4 regions of the Paenibacillus sp. MER TA 81-3 genome follow, and region 3 is predicted to be linked to each of the others. Evidence: riboswitches for the same ligand, from Rfam matches in the RefSeq annotation. Region 3 holds a riboswitch; each other region holds the start of a gene.
The links. Region 3 has a riboswitch for magnesium ahead of M3650_RS18500 (response regulator transcription factor). Riboswitches for the same ligand answer to the same signal wherever they lie in the genome.
Positions count from the first base shown of each region.

Region 1: another riboswitch for magnesium. It lies ahead of mgtE (magnesium transporter); the one in region 3 lies ahead of M3650_RS18500 (response regulator transcription factor).
Region 2: another riboswitch for magnesium. It lies ahead of mgtA (magnesium-translocating P-type ATPase); the one in region 3 lies ahead of M3650_RS18500 (response regulator transcription factor).
Region 4: another riboswitch for magnesium. It lies ahead of M3650_RS02745 (FtsW/RodA/SpoVE family cell cycle protein); the one in region 3 lies ahead of M3650_RS18500 (response regulator transcription factor).

Region 1 covers NZ_JAMAWB010000024.1:76,660-82,467, forward strand. Annotated here, with positions in the region: gene M3650_RS26105 (D-2-hydroxyacid dehydrogenase) at 1-526, shown strand, start outside; gene M3650_RS26110 (polysaccharide deacetylase family protein) at 885-1,736, shown strand; gene M3650_RS26115 (YkyA family protein) at 1,761-2,459, shown strand; gene mgtE (magnesium transporter) at 2,566-3,558, opposite strand; M-box (ykoK) riboswitch at 3,782-3,956, opposite strand; gene M3650_RS26125 (GNAT family N-acetyltransferase) at 4,207-4,761, shown strand; gene M3650_RS26130 (hypothetical protein) at 4,851-5,060, opposite strand; gene M3650_RS26135 (ROK family protein) at 5,552-5,808, shown strand, end outside.
Region 2 covers NZ_JAMAWB010000002.1:13,846-19,653, reverse strand. Annotated here, with positions in the region: gene mgtA (magnesium-translocating P-type ATPase) at 1-1,485, opposite strand, end outside; M-box (ykoK) riboswitch at 1,850-2,022, opposite strand; gene speD (adenosylmethionine decarboxylase) at 2,383-2,772, shown strand; gene M3650_RS02325 (MgtC/SapB family protein) at 3,096-3,794, shown strand; gene M3650_RS02320 (magnesium transporter MgtE N-terminal domain-containing protein) at 3,882-4,058, shown strand; gene M3650_RS02315 (GNAT family N-acetyltransferase) at 4,225-4,896, shown strand; gene M3650_RS02310 (histidine phosphatase family protein) at 5,037-5,609, shown strand.
Region 3 covers NZ_JAMAWB010000012.1:105,195-111,002, forward strand. Annotated here, with positions in the region: gene M3650_RS18490 (GNAT family N-acetyltransferase) at 1-147, shown strand, start outside; gene M3650_RS18495 (serine hydrolase domain-containing protein) at 307-2,379, shown strand; M-box (ykoK) riboswitch at 2,543-2,717, shown strand; gene M3650_RS18500 (response regulator transcription factor) at 3,073-3,540, shown strand; gene M3650_RS32310 (winged helix-turn-helix domain-containing protein) at 3,567-3,776, shown strand; gene M3650_RS18505 (sensor histidine kinase) at 3,781-5,166, shown strand; gene M3650_RS18510 (hypothetical protein) at 5,259-5,808, shown strand, end outside.
Region 4 covers NZ_JAMAWB010000002.1:105,305-111,112, forward strand. Annotated here, with positions in the region: gene M3650_RS02720 (MFS transporter) at 1-305, opposite strand, end outside; gene M3650_RS02725 (DinB family protein) at 613-1,080, opposite strand; gene M3650_RS02730 (GNAT family N-acetyltransferase) at 1,107-1,622, opposite strand; partial or broken gene M3650_RS02735 (CobW family GTP-binding protein) at 1,745-2,159, opposite strand; gene M3650_RS02740 (DoxX family membrane protein) at 2,835-3,347, shown strand; gene M3650_RS02745 (FtsW/RodA/SpoVE family cell cycle protein) at 3,429-4,589, opposite strand; M-box (ykoK) riboswitch at 4,884-5,057, opposite strand; gene M3650_RS02750 (FUSC family protein) at 5,151-5,808, opposite strand, start outside.

The DNA.
Region 1 (5,808 bases), on a different contig from region 3:
TATCGGGTATGGCCGCATCGGACAGAAGGTAGCGCAATTGGCGCATGCGTTCGGCATGCGGGTGCTGATTACCTCCCGCAGCCAGCGAAATGCGCTGAACGTTCCGCATGTTCAAGTTGTGACGCAGGACGAACTGCTGGCACAGTCCGATGTGGTCTCTCTTCATTGTCCGTTAAATGATGAGACGAAGGGTATGGTGAACAAGACGTTCTTGAATCGGATGAAGTCGACGGCAGTTCTGATAAATACCGCGCGGGGCGCGCTCGTTAATGAAGCGGAGTTAGCGGAAGCAGTCGAGCAATATGTAATTGAGGGCGCCCTGCTCGACGTGCTGTCCGAGGAACCGCCCCAGGAGCATCACCCGCTCATCGCTAAGCAAGAGCGGATTATCATTACGCCCCATATGGCATGGGCGTCCCAAGCAGCGAGACGCCGCTTGCTAGATATTGCTTCCGGCAATATTGCGGCTTATTTGAACGGCATGCCGCAGCACGTCGTCTCTCGCCACACGGACAGCAGACAGTAAGACTATACATCCATCATGAAGTCATCCACACCCCGTGGTGCGGATGTTAGAGCCGACGCTGGTTTTTAACCAGCGTCGGTTTTTTTGCCGTTTTTGTGAGTAAAGTGTATGCATTTTTACAGCTCAACGGCCATATATCGGAAGAAGGCAGAAACAGTGCACAAACACAGTTAGAGCGAACAAAGGTCATTTTTCTCATTTGTAAGCGTCATTACAGCTGTTCCCTAAAATGGTAACAACATTGTATCTAAATTTTTGACAAAACTTCTTATCTTGTAACGTTTCTGTAATGCCAAAATGGTAGATTTATATTATAGTAATGTCGAACGAAGTCGCTAGAAGGAAGTGGATATGTAGAATGGTGGATAGAGGAAGGGTGACGGTCGGCAAACGTCGCCGGAGAAGTCGCAAGAAATTTATAGGACGTACGATTCTGTTTTTGTTATTTGTGGCAATCGGCATAGGCATATATGCCGCAGGGAAGAGCTTGCTTGGCACGGTATCGGCCTCTGGCAGCGATCTGATCGTGACGGAAGTAGCCACGTTCGCCTCGGCGGCGAAAGAGAAAGAGATACCGAAAGAGTTTAATGGCATGACTCGCAAAGTTGCCTATTTGACGTTCGATGACGGACCGAGTAAATACTCTAACGATATGATGGACTTATTGAAGCAACACGATATTAAAGCGACTTATTTCATGTTGGGCGATAATATGAACACTTATCCGGATGCCGTCAAGCGAATGGTAGAAGAGGGTCATTATCCTGGGCTACATAGCATGACGCACGATTTCAACAAGCTCTATAAAAGCGGCGGTTCAGGGAATTTCATCAAGGAGTTCCAGGAAGCGCAGGGTATCGTGGAGAATCTGACCGGATTCAAGCCGACGCTGATTCGGGCACCATACGGCAGCGCGCCGCAAATCGGCGAGTCGTTCCGCAAGGATATTGCGGATGCGGGCTTTAAGATGTGGGATTGGACGCTCGATTCGCTTGACTGGAAGTTTATCGGACAGCCGAACCGGATTCTCGAGCAGATCAAAGGAACGTTAACGGCAGATGTGGAAGTTATTCTTCTTCACGATCGTCAGCAGACATTGGAAGCTTTGCCTTCCATTATTGAATATATTCAGAGCAAGGGCTATGAATTTGAAGTGTATGACCCGAATGCGCATTTCGTATGCAATTTCCATCACGACAAGCGATTATAGCATCCGGACTGGGAGGTTAAGAGATTGGCAAGCTGGAAGAAATTTACCGCTATCGCGGCATTGTTGTCTGTAGTAGTAGGATTGACCGGATGCGGCGCTTCGCCGACGACGAAGATATTCGAAGCGTTCGAGAAGGCTTCTTCGGCAGAAGTGAACGTTACGGCCGCCTTGGAAACGTTGAAGACGTTGGAAGATAAGGACGAGAAGCAATATATCAATATTTTAGATCAAGGGAAACAAGACAATCGCAACGTGCAAACGTTGATTGATAATACGAACAAAGCGTTGGAAGAACGCAAACAGGCGATTGAGCAAGTGAAGGTGCACCTTGATGACGCGCGCAGCCAGATGGGAGAATTGGATAAGGCCATCGCTAAGCTGAAGGATGAAGAGTTGAAGAAGCAGGCGGAACAGGCATACACCGCTTATGTGAAGCGATATGACACGTTCAAGGCATTGCATGAGAAGTATGGTCAATGGCTGGAACGCGAGCAATTCATCTATGACGAATTGAAGTCGCAAAATACGAAGCTGAAGTCGATTACGACAGGGATTTCCGAACGGAATGAAGTATACCGGCAAGTGGAGGAATTAAAGACACAGTTCAATGACTATACGACCCAATTTAACACGTTGAAGTCCACCTTTTATAAGGGGGCTGGCCTCCAGGTGACCAATACGGAAGCCAATCAGGACGATAACGCAGAGCAGCAAGAAGGATAGTATAACAGAATCAAGATAGAGTAAAAAGAGGGCCCAAGCGCCCTCCTTTTTTGTGTGAAAATGTAGGTAGTCCGACGGCATACGAGGCTTAACGCAACCTTGCTCTTTACAGATTCAAGTACGCAGATGCGATGGAAAAGTAAATCAAGACGCCGCAAATATCGGCAATGGACGTAATGAGCGGCGCGCTCGCTGTTGCAGGATCAAGCTTCAATTTGCTGAAAATGAACGGGAGCGACATCCCGATTAAGCTGCCGACCATAACAATAACTGCCATCGTTAGCGCAACGATAACGGCAATATCGATTCCGCCGCGGAACCACCCGATGCTTGCAACGGCTAACGCCATCGTGATGCCGAGGAAGAACGCGATCGATACTTCCTTCGTGAACAGCTTGAACCAGTCTCTTAGCTTAATGTCCCCGACAGCCATGGACCGGATCATGAGCGTGGATGCTTGAGAACCCGCATTGCCGCCACTATCTATGAGCAGAGGCAAGAAGAAGACCAGGGCCACGTTCGTGGCAATTAAATCTTCAAAAGAGGCGATACCCGCTCCTGAGAATATATTCATGAAGACGAGAATGATGAGCCAAGGGATGCGTTTTTTGTAGAGTGTGTAAATACTTGCTGTTTTCAAGTTTTGCGCAAAGGACGTAACAGGCGCCATCTTATGAAAATCTTCCGTCGCTTCCTTCCGCACGACATCCAGAATATCATCGACATCGATGAGGCCGACCAGCTGCGACTGGTGCAGCACTGGAATCGACACCAGATCTTTTTCCTCAAATATTTTAGCGACCGCTTCCTGATCGACGTCGGCTGTAACCGACACCACTTGCTTAATCATAATATCCTGAACACGAATATGATCTTCGGCGGTTAATAATTCTCTTACGGAGATGACGCCTTTCAACAATCCGTTGTGGCCCGTAATATAAATATAATAAATATTCGTCATGTTTTTTCCGTGCTTGCGGTAATAAGCAATGGCTTCTTCAACCGTAAATGTTTCATGAATGGCAAGGAACTGAGTTTTCATCAGCTTGCCAGCCGAATCCTCTTTATAATTTCCAATGACAACAGGTGCTAATACCATAGTAATGGACCTCCTTCATGGTCCATCTCTTCGTTAGATGATAAGAGACGGACGTTCTCCAAATATAATTATGAATGTGCTGTTGTGCTTGCTATGCGGTTCGGGACTGGGGGAACCATCCATCTCTCATCACCTCCTGAAATAGAAAAAACATCCGCAACGAAGAGGATGTTTGGTATACGCAGCAAATTTACATGCTAAAAAATATAGCAAATACAAGTGCCATTGCCCTCTATTCGTTGAGTTTTAGCACTATGTGGCATAGGATGACGCACGCGACATCCAGCTACGTTAAAAACCACCTTAAGTCGATGGTTTCTGTTGACCCATTGGCGTCTCTCGACATTTTTGGGCAGCAGCATATCTCCACATAGGAGCCTCACCTAACGAGGAATATGAAATTATGTTCTTGACTCTATATAGTTATAGCACCTTTTAACAATAAGTCAATGATTTCGGCACATTCATTTTTTGGGGTACATGCGGGTGCTTGTCCGAATACAGTATTTTAATCTTATGCAAACAGATATTCGTTGCAAAATTCATAGTTGCAACTTCACAGAATAGGGAGTAATGTTTACATAATAGAACATTAGTTCGCATTACGCAAATATCAACATTATGCTTTATAGAAAAAGGGAGAATTATATGGATCGACTGAAGACGGAAAATCAATGCGATAACGAGATCGAGATTGTACATGTGGGTGAGGAATGCGCCGAACTGCTGGCGGAGATCGGAGCAGCGACGTTTCGAGAAACGTTCGGGGAACTGTTCCAACCTGATACGCTCGCAAAATATGTGGAAGCGACGTTCGCCCCGGGGAAGCTGGCTGTGAGCTTGCAGAAGCCGCACAATCACTTCTATGTGGCCTATTGGGATGGGAAGCCTGCCGGTTACATGAAGCTGAAGGACGGTTCTGGCCATGAATCCGTCGATACGCCGCATCCGATGCAACTGCAAAAAATTTATGTGCAAGCTGATTTCCAGCGTCACGGTATCGGGCGTGAGCTTATGAACGTCTGCCTGGCACGAATGGAACAAGCTGTCCCTTCTGCCGTCTGGCTTGCTGTACTGGAAAGCAATGCGAAGGCGGTTCATTTTTACGAGTCATTCAGCTTCGAGACAGTAGGGTTGACAGAATACCGCTTTGAAGACGCATTGTTTCGTTATTTCGTCATGAGACGGGAAGCGGACGTGTAGGTGCATTGTGAAGATGGAATGTCAGGAACACAGGACCGGGAGCCTCTTGAGGCACGACAATAAAAAAGCTAACTCCTTCGAAGAAAGAGTCAGCTCCAGGTCTTAGCCACAAAGTCCGCAACGATGAGAAAGACGACGTAAGATACGACCGCAGAAGCGATATAAGTAATTCCAGCCTTCACACGCTGTTGGAAGAAACGAACTACACCGAGACTGAGAAGCGGGCATACGATAAGCAGGAAAAAAAGCACCGTTACGAACAATTGCGGGCTTATATTGCTAATGTCTACATACGTCATGGGTCATTCACCTCTTACAATCCGAATTAAAATAATACTTGAACCGGGGTCTCTTGAATAACGGTTGACCGGCAAGCTGCGTTAGCAGACTCGCTCCGGAAGCAAAGTACCTAATATACTGTAGGGAATTCAGAGCATTTAAGTCTGCACAATGATTCACGGCAGCTTAGAACTGGCTGGCTGCTCTGCTGCTGTAATTGGCTGTGATTTATCGCGCGTGGCGCGTGTGACATACATCACAGTACTATTATAGCGATTTGTACCAAGTTCGTCTTTAATATTGTTTCCAAGTTTGAGGCAAATTTAAGGCGAAATTATGGCGAACGCTTGAAGTGAGAAGCAGTCATTAACATCCAGAAAAGCTCGAATGTACGATGAATACGTTGTATATTCACAACAATTGGATTATGATTTTTTCAATCAAAAAGTTGACTGCTCCGTGCTATAATACGGATAAATCACAGCTATAAGGAAGGCAAGGTGGAGAAGTCATGCAATATATGATAGGAATCGATCTAGGTGGAACGAACATCGTGTGCGGCCTCGTGAGCGAGCGCTACGAGATGGTGGATAAGGTGAAGCGGCCGACGGAAGCAGCCCTCGGCGTTGATCACGTTTTGGATAAGATGGCCGACATGATTGATGAGCTGTTCGCGAAAACGGGGCTGGATCGCAGCCACTTGCTTGCTGTCGGAGCCGGTATTCCGGGATTTATTGATCCGGAGCGCGGTGTCAGCATCTTTGCATC
Region 2 (5,808 bases), on a different contig from region 3:
GATGACTCGCAAGCCGTCCATGTTCAAGCTGTTGACCAATCGTTGAGCCCGGTCGGCTCGTTCTGGCGTGAGGGGGACGATCTGCCCGTTGTCGGACACATGCGAACAAATGCTTAGAACTTCCTCCATAGCTCCTTTACAGATGAGCAGATGTCCGTTGCCCCGTTTCTCCAGTACGACGGACATGCGGCGGCGGTTGAAGTCGAACGGAATCTCATCGAATTTCGAATAGTTATTCTCTGCGCCCAACACATCCGACAGCTCCGCGTGCTCCAGAACCGCCACATCCAGCAAGTTTTTCAGCCCAGTCTGGTGGTAGCTGTTCAGATAAGCATATTCCAACACTTGATTATCATCTTCGCCATTGATGTCCAGATGACGTTCCAAAATAATTTTGTCCTGAGTCAGAGTGCCGGTTTTGTCCGTACATAAGATGTCCATGGCACCGAAGTTCTGAATTGAATTGAGCCGTTTAACGACCACTTTGTTCCGCGCCATAATCGATGCGCCTTTGGCAAGATTGCCAGCCACGACAACCGGCAGCATTTCCGGCGTAAGGCCGACCGCAACGGATAAGCCGAAGAACAGCGCGTCCATCCAATCTCCTTTTGTGAACCCGTTGATAAGGAAAATAACAGGAACCATAATGAGCATGAAGCGAATAAGCACGAAGGTAACGCTCTTGACGCCTTTGTCGAAGCTCGTAAGCGGCGGCTTGCCGATTAAGGTGCTGGCCATTGAACCGAAGTAGGTATGGTCACCCGTCGACACAACGACAGCGGAGGCTGAACCACTGATTACATTCGTGCCCATATAACACATATTGTTCAGTTCCAGCGCATTGGTGGGCGTCAGTTGGTTGCGATTGCGAGCCAACTTCGAGGCGCCGCGCGGCAGCGTATCCAGCTTCTCCACAGGCATCGCTTCACCGGTCAAAGCGGATTCTCCGACAAACAGATCCTTCGAGTGAACGAGTCTGACATCTGCCGGCACCATGTCGCCTGCGGAGAGATGGATGATATCACCGGGGACGAGCAGTTCCAGATCAATTTCTTTGCGCTTAGATTGACGGTTCACCGTTGCTGTCGTTTTGACCATTTCCTTCAGCTTCTCGGCGGTGCGTGCGGAACGGAATTCTTGCGTGAATGTAATGATGACACTAACAGTGACCATGGTTGTAATAATGACGACGGCTTCGACATCATCATCGGCGATATATGAGAATAAGGCCAAGGAAAGCAGGATGAGAATAAACGGGTTTTTGAAGCAGGCAAGCAATTGGACATACCATGCTGGTGTTTTCTCGTGCGCCACTTGATTTTTCCCATATTGCTCCAGTCTCTTGTTGGCTTCTATGTCCGTGAGCCCCCCAGAACTTGTGCCAAACTCTTCCATCAAATCCTCTTCGTGGACGATGGAAGCTTGGATTAAACGTTCCGCGATCTCGCGGTTTTGCATTTCTTTATCTTTCATTGGTTTGTTCATTATTCTAACTCCTCTCTACACAACAGGCGTTTTCGATTGAAAGCGCCTGTTCTACTTCACTTCAAATTGAACGCAAAAAAGCTCTCCCTGTTGGAGGGAGAGCGAGTGTTCCGAGCATTCATCATGGGCTTGCATGTCTCAACTGCGCATACTTAAATACACCCGCCTGCATCTGCAGTTTGAATGGAAATAAAAGTATGGGAAACACGCAAGAGCATGACAAAGCCAGCTCTCCTTCAGTACAGGATATCGGTTGAACTTACATAATCGGCTGGTTGGTCCACTGTCCAAGGATGTTCCCCCCTCTGCAAAATAAAAACCCTCCAGGAGACCTAGAGGGTTAGAAACGCACGCAAAAAAGCTTCCGGATCCCCCTAGTCGAGTTTTGGCACTATACAACGTAAAGAGATGCAATGTCTCTTAGCCACCTTAAGAAAAGCCTTAATCCGGCAGTTCCTGTTCTACCCATGGGCATCTTTCGATATTTCTGGGCAGTGGCCTCTGTTTGTATAGGAGCCTCACCTAACGAGGACTTATTTAATTCCTAGTCATCTTAAGTCTTATATTTTCGTTTGTCAAGCTGTAAATTTGTTCAAAGAGATACTGCTGCTGTGTATGCGGTTCGGTAAATATGAGAAAAATGGGCATAACAAAGCAGTTTGTTAGGATTGACAATTGGATGGTCAGGAAGTACGATTTTCTTGTCAGTATTTTACTATTTTGTGTGCAACAAAGGGGGTATGCACCATGGACAGTAGTGACAGTCGACAATCGCAATCAAAACTACTCATAACAAGGAGCGGGGAGGATAAGCGCTCGCATGGTGCTGCCATCAGCAGATAATCAGGCTGGGAACAGCAAGCTGATTGTCTTCTCCCCAGAAAGGGGAAATGCCAAATGACCTACTCTACGTATGGAAGACACGTCGTGGCTGACTTATGGGAAGTTGATTTTGACCGGATTAATAATGCTGAATTTTTACAGAACCAACTGATCGAAGCCGCAGAAAAATGTGGAGCAACCGTGTTGTCCGTGTCGGAACAGCAATTTGAGCCCCAAGGGGCTACCGTACTTTTGTTATTGTCAGAGAGCCATCTCTCGATTCATACGTATCCGGAAAAAGGGTTCGCAGCTTTGGATTGTTACACCTGTGGGGACAAGGTTGATCCCGAAGTAGCCATTCACTATTTACTGTCTGTGCTCAAGCCTAAAACGTATATTGTGAAGAAGCTAATCCGGGGAGTCGGAGAAATGATAGAAGAATCGCCAGCGATAACTTCGATGTAGACACCTATTGACAACATGATTCATCTGAAGTAAAATCCAGAATGCTTGCAGGATTTATATTTGTTGGAAAGGGGGAATATATTCATGGATAGCAGCCCAGGCCGAAATGTCATGTTTTCAGTCTGTTCATTTGCTGTAAAGAGGAAGAGCTCTGTTCTTTTGCCGCTCCCATGTTCCCCGTGTTTGGATTTTCATCGATCCCATCAAGCAGGATGGGTCTGTTCAAGCAGGTTTATTTGACATGTGAGCCACACAAGTACACTGCCAGCTCTCCCTTTCCGGGGGAGCTTTTTTTGATCTATAGAGAGGTGATGCCGTTGACTATGGAAATAGTGCTGAAGCTGGGACTTGCTTTATTTTTTGGAATGCTCATCGGAATCGATAGACAAATTAAACAAAAACAATTGGGATTAAGGCCTAGTATGATCATCTGTATTGCCAGCTGTCTACTCACCATCGTTTCGATTGAAGCATTCGGCAAATTTGGTGGTGCGGATCACCCTAATATGGATCCGATGCGATTGGCCGCGCAGATTGTAAGCGGAGTCGGGTTCATTGGGGCGGGTGTCATTTTGCGAAGAAGCAACGAGGTTATTTCGGGCCTGACCTCTGCGGCGCTTATATGGTCAGCTTCGGCGCTTGGCATTGCGATCGGGGCAGGGTTCTATGCGGAAGCGGCATGTGGCGTCATCCTGATGATTGCGGCTGTTAATGTCGTGCCCTACCTCATCAAATCAATTGGACCGGCAAGGCTGAATCGGTACGATGTCGCCGTCAAGATTGTAGTGGAATCCAATTTGCGCATGACTGAATTAATCAAGATGCTCGAACGTAAAGGTCAGTTTGGCCATGCCAAAAAAGATGAATTCAAAATACGGCATTTAAAGCTTAAGGATCTCGATAACGAACGACAGCTCATCGATTTGGTGCTGTCCGTGCCGAAAAATCAATATACGACGGAAATATATTATTACATTAAGAAAGTGGACCATGTGTTAAAGGTGGATGTCGAGAATTTGTGATGTCAAGCGGAAGGCATAAACATTTTGGATGAAAGGAGTCTTGTATGATGATTAGGCTAAATGAATATCAATTTAAGGAATTCCTTCTTGTCCCCAGCTGAATTTGGGCATATTTTCGCTGAGCTTCATCCGCTGCAGCAAAAAAAATACATTCTGGAGCTCGATCATCAGTATGCTATAACGATGTTGAATGAGCTTCCTTCGGATAATGCCACTCATTTTATCGGGCTGCTGTCGAACAAAGAGGTTTTCTCTGGAGCGTAATTCGCAAGTCATATCCGTCTCCACGGATGCGAATGAAGTGGAAAGCTAGACTTGTGGAATTATATGGCATATACTTGTTTCAAATGAAAACGGTCACACCGATCTTTCGTATATTTAACGTAGAGAAAGCGAAAGAGTATTGCTGTTGCTAACATTGAATACCTGTATGAACGACTCACAACAAAGCAATATAAACATGCTCGTCCTGGCTTGGATCACGACGATAAGTGATTGTCTATTACGGATCCCTTTGGCAATCGTCTTCATTTTTTTGAGCCCCAACCATAACGATGACCTGGCATTAGAAACCCGTACCCGCTGCTGCTATTCAAGAGGCTGTTATGCGGGTTTCTTTCTACCTGTGGAAGGAGAATATTACATGAAGCAATTCGATGTTGAAATTAGAGCGGCAGCAGAAAGCGAATGGGACCAAGTCTGGAACCTGCTTGAGCGCAGAGGAGCAACCGATGCCAAGGAATTAGCCGAATCCCGATTTTTATCCATTTTTCAGAATAGACAGCATTATTTGCCTATCGCGGCTGTAGATCAAAAGCTTGTAGGGTATGGCTGGGTGCAAAATTATGGGCCGCATTTGCGCTCGGGACAACAGCTATTCCGATTGCATGATCTTTTTGTGCTCGAACCATACAGGAAGAATCGAATCGCCGCCGCTCTTTTTGAGAGTATGAAAGAATGGTCACAGCATAACGGAGCATCGTGGTTGCAATGGAACGCAAATCCCACATCGACGAGTTTTTATATGCGCTTAGGTTATCAGCCCATTCCAGAGGAAGATGAAGGATTCCCTTTCTTTGAAATCGAGTTTGCAGCGAAATAGAACAGCGAGACTTGGAGCTGATATCCAACGAAGGACAGAAGAACTTTGTAGATTAAAGTGGTGCAGGGCAGCAGCTGCCATTCGCTTACAGACGTAAAAAGCACATCGTTTCTAGAATGAAATCAAGGTGGTGTATCTCCATGAAACGTATCTATCTGATTAGGCATTGCCAGGCCGCAGGACAAGAGCCAGAGGCTCCGTTGACAACGGAGGGAGTAAGGCAGGCGAAGGAACTAAGAGACTTTCTTGCTCACCGAGGTATTGAACGAATCGTTGCAAGTCCTTATTTGAGAGCGGTTTCAACAATCCGTCCCTTAGCTGAATTGCTGCAAATCTCCGTCCATACGGATGCCAGACTTCAGGAACGAGTGCTATGTTCATATGACATGATTGATTGGCTTGATAAATTAAAGGAGACCTATGCGGATATAGATTTGAAGTATGAAGGCGGAGAATCGTCGCGGGAGGCGATGAATCGTGGGCTTGAAGTCATTGATGAAGCACTTGAAAGTACCAAACACAATATTGCGATCGTAACCCACGGAAATTTGATGTCGCTGCTTCTGAATCATTTCACGAATGATTTCGGATTCGAAGAGTGGGAGCGGCTGACCAACCCGGACGTGTATGAGCTTCATATATTCGAAGAGAACGATAACATCACTGTAGACTCTCACAAGTTGTTTCATACGATTAAGCCATACATTCGATAAGCCGATGAGCGTAACAAATGATACGAACACCAATCATAATAAAAAGACAATAACCCCGTATAAGCTTCTGTTGGTTAGCAGAATCTCGTATGGGGTTCTATTCGTATCTTCTTATTTTTGGTAGGTATTATATGGTATATTGCATAGTAGATCTAACCATGGCAGACAGTGACAAGCGCCACCTGAAAAGAGGGAATGA
Region 3 (5,808 bases):
ATTTTATCAGAGATCAAGAACAGCTATGACGGGCTATGTGTGCTGCAAGCGTCAGAGGCAGGCGCAAACCTGTATCGGCGAGCCGGATTCAGAGCGGTGTGCAATATCTCGGTGTATGAAAATAGAAATATGTTGAAAGTTCAATGACATGGAGTCCGCTTGTATGCCGGGCTTTCAGCGTGCAACCTTGTATCAAGAGATGCAAAGGTTGCACGCTTTTTTTTGTTATAAGCCAGTAATTGAACGATTGGCGCACATTATTCGTAATATAGATGATTAACACAATGAATACTGGGAGGCAACAAAATGAGAAAAAGACTGGCAGTGACACTGGCAGTGACGCTGATGCTATCCATGCTCGCTCCAATGATGTCGATGGCGGAAAGCAACAACAATGAACTTGGCTACGACCGAACCCGGAAAATAGCTGCTGAGAAGGCCGCGCTTTTAACGGAGACATACGGTATCACAAGCGTGCAGTACGCACTCATTGATAACGGCAATATCGTCGTATCAGGCCATTCTGGCACGAACGATAAAGAGGGGAACACGGGACTGACTGCCGATACGATGTATGGGGTAGGATCAACGAGTAAGATGTTCGCCGCGGCAGCAGTGATGAAGCTGGTGGATGAAGGAAAGGTGAATTTGGATGCGCCGGTAGCAAGTTATATATCCGACTTTAAAATGAAAGACGATCGTTACAAACGAATTACTCCGCGCATGTTGTTGAACCATTCCTCCGGTCTTGGCGGAGCTACGCTTGGGAATGCCATGTTGTTCGACGATAACGACACCCATGCGCATGATGCATTATTGGAACAGCTGGCTGTTCAAAGCCTAAAGGCAGATCCGGGCGCGTTCTCGGTGTATTGCAACGATAGCTTTACGTTAGCTGAGATTCTGGTTGAGAGAGTAAGCGGCATGGACTTCACATCATTTATACACAAGTATTTTACAGCGCCTTTAGGCATGACCAATACAAAGACGCCGCTGGAACAGATAGATCCATCCAGGATGGCAGGACTCTATTATCCAACTTATGAAGGGCAGCTTCCAAGAGACACCGTAAATGTCATCGGAACGGGCGGCATTTATTCAACAGCTGAAGATATCGTTTCGTTTGCAAAGATCTTCACGGGGCAAGCAGACGGCATTCTTTCTGACAAATCGCTAAAGGCAATGGAGCAAGAAGAGTACAAAAGAGGCATGTGGCCGAAAGATGCCGATTCGTCAGTCGGGTTCGGGCTCGGCTGGGATAGTGTGAACATGTTCCCATTCAGCGATTACGGCATTAAGGCGCTCACGAAAGGCGGCGATACGATACTGTATCATTCATCGCTGGTCGTTCTGCCGGAGCATAACATGGCCGCAGCCGTTCTCTCCTCGGGCGGCGACAGCATGACCGATCAATTATTGGCGAATGAGATGCTGCTAAGCGCGCTGCAAGAGAAGGGCGTTATTAAAGAACGGAAACCGGCGAAGTCGCATGGCGTGCCCGTAAAGGCAAACATGCCGCAGGAAGTTGCGAAGAACGCAGGCATTTACGGCGCTTTCAACCAATTGGCCAAGATAGAAGTCAGCGCTGATGGCGAGCTGTCCGTGTCCATGATTATGCTGCCTGAATACCCCGTTGCGAAATACACGTACACCGCTGATGGCTCTTTCGTTAATGCGGATGGAAGCGAAAAGGCCAGCTTTGTTACAGAGGACAACGGACGGACCTATTTATGGGTTAGAACGTATTCCGCCTTGCCGGGCCTTGGACAGACGGCGCTGTCGCAATATACTGCCGAGAAGCTTGAAGCCAATCCATTATCGGCAGATGTGGCTGCGGCATGGGCGAATCGTGAAGGCAAGAAATATTATGCAGTCAACGAAAAATATACATCGATGTGGTATTACATCTCTATGCCTTCCATCCAAGTCTCCACCGTTACAGATGCTTCTGGGTATTGGGCGAACAAAAAGATAAAAGGGGCGGACAAAGCGGTCAGCGAACTGCAAATCCCGTTTTTGGGCAGCAGAGATGCGATGGAACACAATTTTTATACGAAAAAGGGCATTGAATATTTGGATGTAGCCGGCAGCCTGTATGTTCGCGAAGAGGCTGTAAAGCAGCTCTATGCGGGCAAGCAATCTTCTGTTACCGTCCAAGCGGATGGATATGCCAAATGGTACAGCATTCCTGCGGCAGCCGCAGGAAAGACGATGCTGGTTGATATGCCGGAAACAGGCGCCTTCGTTGTATACGATCAAAAAGGCGCGTGCGTGAACGACACGGTCGTCAGCGGCAAGAACGAGATCGTGCTGCCGCAAAGCGGAACAGTTGTATTCGCAGGCGAGGCTGGCGCGAAATTCGGAATTTCACTGAAATAATTTCATCATGCAGCAGGTTTGCGCGGCGGCGCTGAACCCGCTTTTATTAAGGGAAGTGGGGAGTTCCACTAGAGAAAGATTTACTCACTTGGTCAAATCGTTATGATTTTCACCTTGGCTATTGACAATTGCAAGCGATAGGGATACGATTCAGAAGTAATAAATATGTCCTCGTTAGGTGAGGCTCCTATACAAATACAGGCCACTGCCCGGAAACATCGAAAGATGCCAATGGGTAGAACAGGGATTGCCGGATTAAGGCTTTTCATAACGTGGCTAAGAGATGAATGATTCTCTTTACGTTGTATAGTGCCAAAACTCGGCTTGGGGGAACGGATGTTTTTTTGTGTGCATTCATTACACCCTCTAGTCATACTAGAGGGTTTTTTCATTTTATTTAGAAAAGGGGGGAACTTCCGAATGGACAGTCTTCCGAGTAGTGTATCATATAATCATCAGCACTATGCAAAAAGGGAGAACTGTGTTCTCTTCGCTCTCAAATGTTTCCCTTACGTATATTCCCGGCGGCTCTAACTGGCAGGGCAGGTCTATTTAAATATGCGTATTTGACTAATGAGCGAATGAGATAACACATACAACAGTCAGCTCTCCCTGATGCCAGGGAGAGCTTTTTTGTGATCGTTTATTTCATTATTAGCCCAATGAATTGGATTGGGCCTTGGGGAGGCAGCTATGGAATCTTTACACCGCAACCATGTGCTCATTGTTGAGGATGATGACAATATAAGACGTTTTGTATCGATTAATTTGGAAAGAAACGGATTCACAGTCACTGAGTCTGCACTTGGAGCGACGGCTTTACAGAGTCTCGCCGCAACTCGGCCGGATGTAGTGGTTCTGGACATCATGCTTCCCGATATAGATGGTTTTGAGTTTTGCAGGAAGCTAAGAGAAATCGATCCCTATATCGTGATTGTCTTTCTCACTGCGCGCGGACAAGACTTGGACAAGATCAGGGGGCTTGAACTTGGTGCTGACGATTACATCGTAAAGCCGTTCAATCCGTTAGAGCTTATCGCGAGAATCAGAACGGTGCTGCGCCGTACCCAGCATGCGGGGGGACCTCACGCAAGGTGCTCGAGTCTGGCGCGATCCGGCTTGATCTGGATGCTAACAAGTTATTTAAATCTGACTGTTTAATCGATTTAACGCCGAAAGAATATCAAATGATTAAGGTGTTTTTGGAATATCCCGATAAAGCCTTATCCAGAAACGACCTTCTGAATCTGATTTGGGGAGTGAATTTTGTCGGAGATCCCAAGACCGTAGATGTTCACGTTCGCAAGCTAAGAGAAAAGATTGAAGACGACTGCTCCAAGCCGCGGCTGATCGAAACCGTCTGGGGACGAGGATACCGTTGGAGAAAGGAAGAATGAAATTTTGGGCATCCAAAAAAGATTAGTGGGAAGTTATTTTGCCGTCATTTTAATTACAGTATGTATTTTGGAAATTTTTCTAATTGCGTCGGTGAACTATTATTACTATCACAATGTTGAACGAATCCTGGTGAATCAAGCGGAAATATCCGCTTCTTTTTTTCATCAATATTTTGCCGAGGAAGAATTAGAGAAGCAGTCCGAACGGCTATTAAACGGATTTTCTCAAAATACCGCCGCACAAGTGCAGATTATTAGTTCTTCCGGGCAGCTTCTTCAGGACTCTGCGGGAGCTCAAGACGGGAAAAATATGCTCGATTATCCAGATGTGCAAGAGGCATGCAGCGGAACCGTCGGAATCTGGAAGGGACGTGAGCCATCCGTGCATGACACCGTATTAGCCGTATCTTATCCGCTGCAGGCTAAGGATATGACAGTGGGGGCAGTCAGATTTGTCACTTCTCTAACCGACACGATGGCAACCATCCGCTATATTACTGTCATATTTATTTCCGTCGGTCTAATTGTCGTTGCGATTGTTGCCGTTCTCGGCATTTTCCTGTCCAGGACAATTACGGGTTCAATTACGGAGCTTAAGCTGGCAGCCGAACAAATGGCTGAAGGCGATTTCACGGCAAGAGCGAAAAAACGGTACCGGGACGAGCTGGGAACGCTCGCGGATACGTTCAATACGATGGCAGCCAAAATACGGCGAAACGAACAGCTCAAAAACGATTTCATTTCATCCGTCTCCCATGAGATTCGCACCCCGTTAACGTCCATAAAAGGGTGGGTAGTAACCTTAAAAACGGAGCCGAAGGACGGTACGGCTATGCTTGCAGACGGGCTTGAAATCATTGAGTCGGAAACCGACAGGTTAACCGTGCTGGTGGACGAATTACTGGATCTCTCTAAGCTGGACAATGGACGAATTGTGCTATCCCGCACCCCGCTTCATCTTGCGGACTTGCTTCGGCATATCGGTAAGCAGCTGGCTCCAAGAGCTGCCAGACAGAGCATTTCGCTGGAGGTGCAGGCAGACGATACATTGCCCGTCATTCACGCTGACGAAAATCGGTTGAAGCAAGTGCTCATTAATCTATTAGACAACGCACTTAAATTTACTGGTCCAAATGGAATCATTAAAGTGTACACCCAATCGTCTCAGGAACAGGTCGTCATTACCGTCGAGGATACGGGAGCGGGAATTGCGGAGGAGGACATCGAGCATGTCTTGCAAAAGTTTTACAAGGGGAATAACAGTGCTGCCGGGAGCGGCTTGGGATTATCCATATGTTATGAAATCGTCAAGCTGCACCAAGGACAGTTAAAGATCGACAGTCAGTCAGGACAGGGAACTAAGGTTTATATTTATCTTCCACGCAACTAACAAAGGAACTTTAACTTTTTCATAACCTCTTATTTTTTGCAGCCATATAAAATAGAGAATAGAACAATGACAAGCGAGGAGCCGGGAACAGAATGTTGGGTAAGCAGATGTGGACAGGACTCATTGTGACTACGTTGTTGTGGATTGGCGGGTGCAGCATGCCTGCTACCCCCATCGATTTGATTAAGTCTCCGTTGTCTGAAGAGAATCTCCATAGCGACATCCTTCGAACTTTACTGCCTGACGGAGCTAGGTTGCTAGTCTCGGCCCATGGTGAAGGGAGTAAAGGCATTTCATTCGGAGATGTGGATGGAGACGGCATCGATGAGGCTGTCGTGGTATATGAAGAGAGCTCTCGTAACGAAAGGATACGAAAGGCTGCGTTGTTGAAGCAGCAGGATGAAGAATGGCAGATTGTCTGGGATACGAAAGGCTTCGGCTACGGCTTGGACTACGCAGGGATTGCGGATGTTAACGAGGACGGACTCTCCGACATCATTCTGGGATGGACCTTGGGGGCAGGAGAAAAAGGGCTGGATGTTTACGTGTGGAGGGATAATGCCATGACACTATGGGGCAAAAAAGGATACCGCGGCCAATTTGATCTGGGCGGGAGCGGGTTGTCTATCCAATTGCACAGGT
Region 4 (5,808 bases), on a different contig from region 3:
GCGTACAGCATCCACATATCGGTGGCTGCCGCGAAAATGAACTGGGAAATCGTAAACATCGCAATTCCGAAGACGATCATCTTTTTACGCCCATACTTATCCGACCATTCTCCTGCAAACGGTGAAAAAACAAACTGCGTTAGACCAAACGCCGAGACGAGATATCCCATCGCTTGTCCGGATGCCCCGAACTCTGTAATGAATTTCGGCATAATCGGTATGATGAGTCCCATTCCGACCATGACAATGAACATATTCAACATCAATATAAATAATGAACCACTTGATTTTTCTTTTCTTGACATTCATGTTCCTCCCCCAAAATCGAAACCAATCTCAATTACTGCGACGACTCACTGTCATTGCTCACTCCTCTATCAATCTCCGTACCACAGAGTTCTTTTTTTGACTAACTGGTATTTTTGTTCATTCTACAGTATACAGATCCCATATGTCAAATGCATTCCCTTAACGTATATCCTATAAATACAAAGAGACGGCGCCCTTTTGGAGGCATCGTCTCGTTCGTACATAATAATTTAATTAATGAATGATTTTATATAGAAATGATTGGCTTCTTTCGATGTGAGCTATCAGTTCAATCCTCTGTCGTTATGTGTTCAGTCCTCTGCCAATGAAATTGGCGGACACCGGCTTCCTCCCTATTTCTTGTGCCCAGACGGAGATCTGACCGATATGATGAATCTCATGGGAAATGACATGTCGGATCACTTCTCCATAAGTATGCGTCTCATCCGGCTCCCAAGGTACACTGAAAGACTTCAGTTCCATCTCTGATCTCCACGTGGCAGCGAATGATTCTACGTCAGAGCGGTAATGTTTGGATAGAGAATGAAGTCGTTCTACCGTATCATATTGTTCCAATGATGGCATTTCGTCTGGCTTGCCATCTAATGCTCGAATCCAACTCGATTCGACATCGATAATGTGAAACAGGGTTCGATGGAAGCTTCTGACTCCACCTACACGTTCGCGAATGTATTCTTCATGTGGAAGCTGCATGCACCACTCAAACCATTCCTCACGTACCATCCAATTGTATTGAAATAATTTTATCATCGTCTAATTGCTACTCCTTCGCCAACTTAATTGCTGACAGCCGTCCAATGCTTCTCGAACACATAGAAGGGAAATTCAAGGGACGGGTATACAATCTCCCCTCGAACTTCATATCCCAACCGCTTATATAACTCCACGGCTTTTGTGTTCTTGCTGTAGCTGTCAAAGCGCAGGCTGCTGTAACCTTGTTCCTGCGCATAGTTATCTGCAAAAGCAAGCAGCTTCTTCGCAATCCCTTGCCCTTGATGGCTCGGCTTAACAGCCAATCGATGGGCAATGAGCGCTCTTCCACCCTGATCACGCCACGATATTGCTTCGAACTCCTCCTCCTGATTTTCATCCAAGGTCATCATCCCAACAATCTCCTCGCCATCCCGGTAGGTGTGCAGCCATCCCGAGCGGATGTCCTCCATCAAAATATGAGCGTTCGGATAATTCTCATCCCACTGATTAATTCCTTGCGAATGCATCTGCTCCGTACATTCCCGAACAAGCGTCATCACATCATCCAATTCGGCCGGGACAGCTCTGTGTATCGTCATATGTATTCAACCTGCTCCTTCATTCATAAATATGAATTCCTGATCCTCTAGTCTTGCATTATCACCTGCGCTAAATCGCTTACTGCGTCCAACTGATTGAACTATACCATAATTGAAGTTGGTTGCCATTTCATTGCGCGAAGCCAACCACATCAACCCTTTCGCGCGGACGATGTCGTCCGGGAAATCCTCCAGCCATGACGTAAGACGTTCGGGATGGAATGGCTTCTTGCGGCGGTACACAGTCGAAGCGATACCATACTCCTCTGTCTCCGGTGTGTGATGCCCCAACTGCAATTCTTGAATCCATCCCGCCGATTGACTGGCTGCGTCGAAGTCGAACCGCCCTGTATTCAAAATATCCTGCGGAGCGATCCGTCCATAAGATGTGCGGATGAGCTTGGCACGCGGCTGCAGCTTGCGGAGCACGCCTTCCAATTGCAGCAGATCCTCTTCCTTCACCATGTCGCATTTGTTCAAGATGAGCACATCGCAGAATTCTATCTGGTCAATTAACAAATCAACGACGCTCCGCGTAAGCATCCATCATCTTCCTCGTGAAAGAGAAAAACAACGAATCACTGCTACTTCAATTCCTAGAAAGCTTTAATCTCACAACCGCATCGTTGTTGCTATCCCCCTCTTGCCTCACTCTCCCTTTACATCAGAAGAAGGATTTTACGAGGAAAAATACTTCTTCCGTCACACAACCCCCTTCGCTGCAAATGGAAATCGCCGCTTGGAAGTGACTCGTGCTCGTCTAGCGTCACGACGCTCACAACGAGTCTGAGTGAATGGGAGAATGGTCAAAAGACACCGGATGCAAAGGCCATTCGCTCCCCTTCTCACAAAATACGACTGTGCATACACAGCAAAAAGATGAGCTCCGCCAATGCGTGCCCATCCTGCTTCTTCCCTTATGCTATGTATTTGTTATTGCTTAAAGCCGTCTTTTCACTTTTGACAGTTTTCTTTCCATCTGAATCAACTTGACATTAAGCGTTTACAGAGTTACCCCTTGTTCTGGAAATTGCTTTTTTATACCTGATAACTCATCAGTCAATGTATTAATGATAAAATTGTAGAAATTTCCCCCTCAAAATGTAACCGATAACTATTTGTTAAACCGCTTCAACTTTTGTACAATATACCAGAACCGGTATCATAAGACAGCGTGCTGCCTAAATTCAAAGCAAAAGGAGTGGTTTACTTATGTTTGTGCACTGGCTGCGATCCCATTTCAGCGCCGCCGTGCTGCTGTGTGTTCTCCGTCTATACGTTGGGTATAAATGGGTGACGGCAGGATGGGGGAAACTTACGAATGGATTCGATGCAAGCGGCTTTCTTGAAGCGGCGATCGCCAATTCGGTTGGCGATCGTCCAATCGTTCCCGGTTGGTGGGCGTGGTTCCTCAAGAACGTCGCTCTGCCAACCTCCGGCTTCTTCAGCTACTTGGTGGCCTTTGGCGAGCTTCTAGTCGGACTTGGCCTCATTCTCGGGCTGATGACTTGGCTGGCCTCTATTATGGGCATGATGATGAATTTTTCCTTTCTGTTCTCAGGTTCGATCAGTTGGAATCCCTTGTTTATCCTAATCTGCAGCTTCATTGCAGTAGCCGGATGGAACGCGGGCAGAATCGGCTTAGACGGGTACTTTTTCCTCGGCAGGGCCAGGCGAATTCCCCCGCAGGCACATGCGCAGCCACAGGCGCAAGCTCAAGCTTAATACCGCAAGCCCTTGCCTGAATGGCAAGGGCTTGGTTCACGCAACATTCGGATTTGACTGACCGCATTAGCATCATCACAATTAATGGAACATGACTGATTTCGTTGTGAGCGGTTCTAGCAGATCGGGTTCTTCCTGATGAATTTTGACGCTTAACACGAGCCCGATCGAGATCATATTGGTCAGAAGCGAGCTCCCGCCGTAGCTTATAAATGGCAGGGACAGCCCTGTGAGCGGCATCAACCCGATATGCATGGCGATATTTTCGAAGATTTGCAGCGTGAACATCGCAATAATGCCGACAACGAGATAGGCGCCCTCCAGATTATTGCTGTCTTTCACAATCAGAACCATACGGTAGATGAGCAGAAAATATAACAGAATGAGCATGGCGGATCCAAGAAAACCGAACTCCTCACCAATGACGACGAATATCGAATCCGAATAACTGTAAGGAATGTACCCGCTATGAATAAAAAAGCCTTGAGTGAACCCGTCTCCCGACAGCCTGCCCGAACCGATCGCACGGATCGAATTCATCACATGCCACGCCTGATCCGAGTCGCTGGTCGGATTAAGAAATGTTTCAATGCGCGCCATCTGATGAGGCTTAATGAATTGGGCCAGCAAATCGCTGTTCGTGTAATACAGAACCACAATGGAAACGATAACAGCGGCTGTCGCAGACAAACCGATTATCATATGTGACATACGCACATTTGCCATCCATATCATAGCGACAAAAATCGCCGCGAACACGATCGACGTTCCTAAATCAGGCTGCTTCAAAACAAAAAAGACCGGAATCGCGATAATGAGGCCGAGCGGGACGATATCCCGAACCAGCCGCAGCTCCTCCCCTTCACGCAGCCCCAAAAACCGGGCCAACATCAATATGGTGAACAGCTTCATTAATTCGGAAGGCTGAAATTGCTGTCCTCCGATGGCAATCCAGCGTACAGAACCATTGATGTCAACCCCTTTGAACATGACGAGCGCCAACAATGCAATGCCAGTGACGTAGAGGACGACGGATAAATAACGCACGACAACCCGATAATCGAACCAAGCCGTAACGAGGAGCGGAATAAAAAATGCGGCATAGAGCATCATGTTGTTCTTGTGCAAGCCTTCATAACTCGTATTTGTCGTTGCGCTGTAAATAACGATAGTGCTAACCGCCATAAAGCACAGCAAAATCCACACCATCAACGGATCCACACGTTTTAATTTTCGCAGCATACTATAACCTCTTTTATTTCATAATTGCTTGGCAGCAGCTCTCGGATGTATGCGAATGATATCAAAAGCGTTCCGTGGCAAAATCAGTGAGATTCATAACCAAAGTACGTATGCCCGTTGGCAACCATCAATGGAAATGATCAGGGAATGCTTCTGCATCGCAGACCTAAGCCGTAATTGGTCAAACATCCTACTTCCGCTTCCGTCCATTCGAACAGTCACCTCCCGCGCACATAATAAAACCCTCCAAGCATGGCTGCTAGAGGGTGCATAATGAAACAAATGTGTTTACTTACGCCTCCCCTTAACCGGGCTTTGGCACTATACAACGTAAAGAAATACAATCATTTCTTAGCCACCTTAAGAAAAGCCTTAGCTCGACAGTTCCTGTTCTACCCGTAGGCATCTTTCGATATTTCCGGGCAGTGGCCTTTGTTTGTATAGGAGCCTCACCTAATGAGGATATATAATCAGACTACCGAGAATACTATCCTTAAACTCCACCTTTGTCAACCATTTCCTCGATATCCAATATTGGCATCAAGCTTATTTCCAATTCAATTATATCAAGCCGTTCAATAGTCCTTTGTCCTCTTCCTTATCGACGTGTCCGACGAGCCGGTCAAGACGCGCAATCTGAAAACCATATTCGTACATGGACGCCGCCACTATCGAGAGGCGCAGCATCCCTTCCTGTTCTTGTACACAATGCTGCATTGCCTTCTGCATAAACAATTCGTTCTCTGCTTCCATCAGTTCAATTTCCGTGCTGTCTGGCTTTACCTTGTCCTCGAATTTGAGCAGCACGTGTTCATGACATTTGATAAGCATCTCCAGATGATGATCGAAGAACTTATTCGTCTCCGGCGTCCGGGTTGTTTGAAAATAATGCTCTTCAATCGCATTCAGCACCGCCATCCCCTTCCACAGCGTATTCAGGAGATGCTTGTACACAACCAATTGGCGCGTAGCCCGGTACTTGGCGCGCTTTAACTTCTTCGTCTCTTCCTCGAACAGCTTGTACTTATCCGCAAGCGACTTCATAATGTCTTCCAGAGCTTGCTTCTCTGTTCGGAACGCGGCTTCCTTGATCTCATCCGAAATAATCGTGCGCAGAAGCAGCGACATCTTGTTGAAGACGGTCTGGATCTGCCCGATGAATTGAACCTTCGGATTCGGCGGGAAGAACAAAATGTTAATGAGAAACGCCGAACCGATG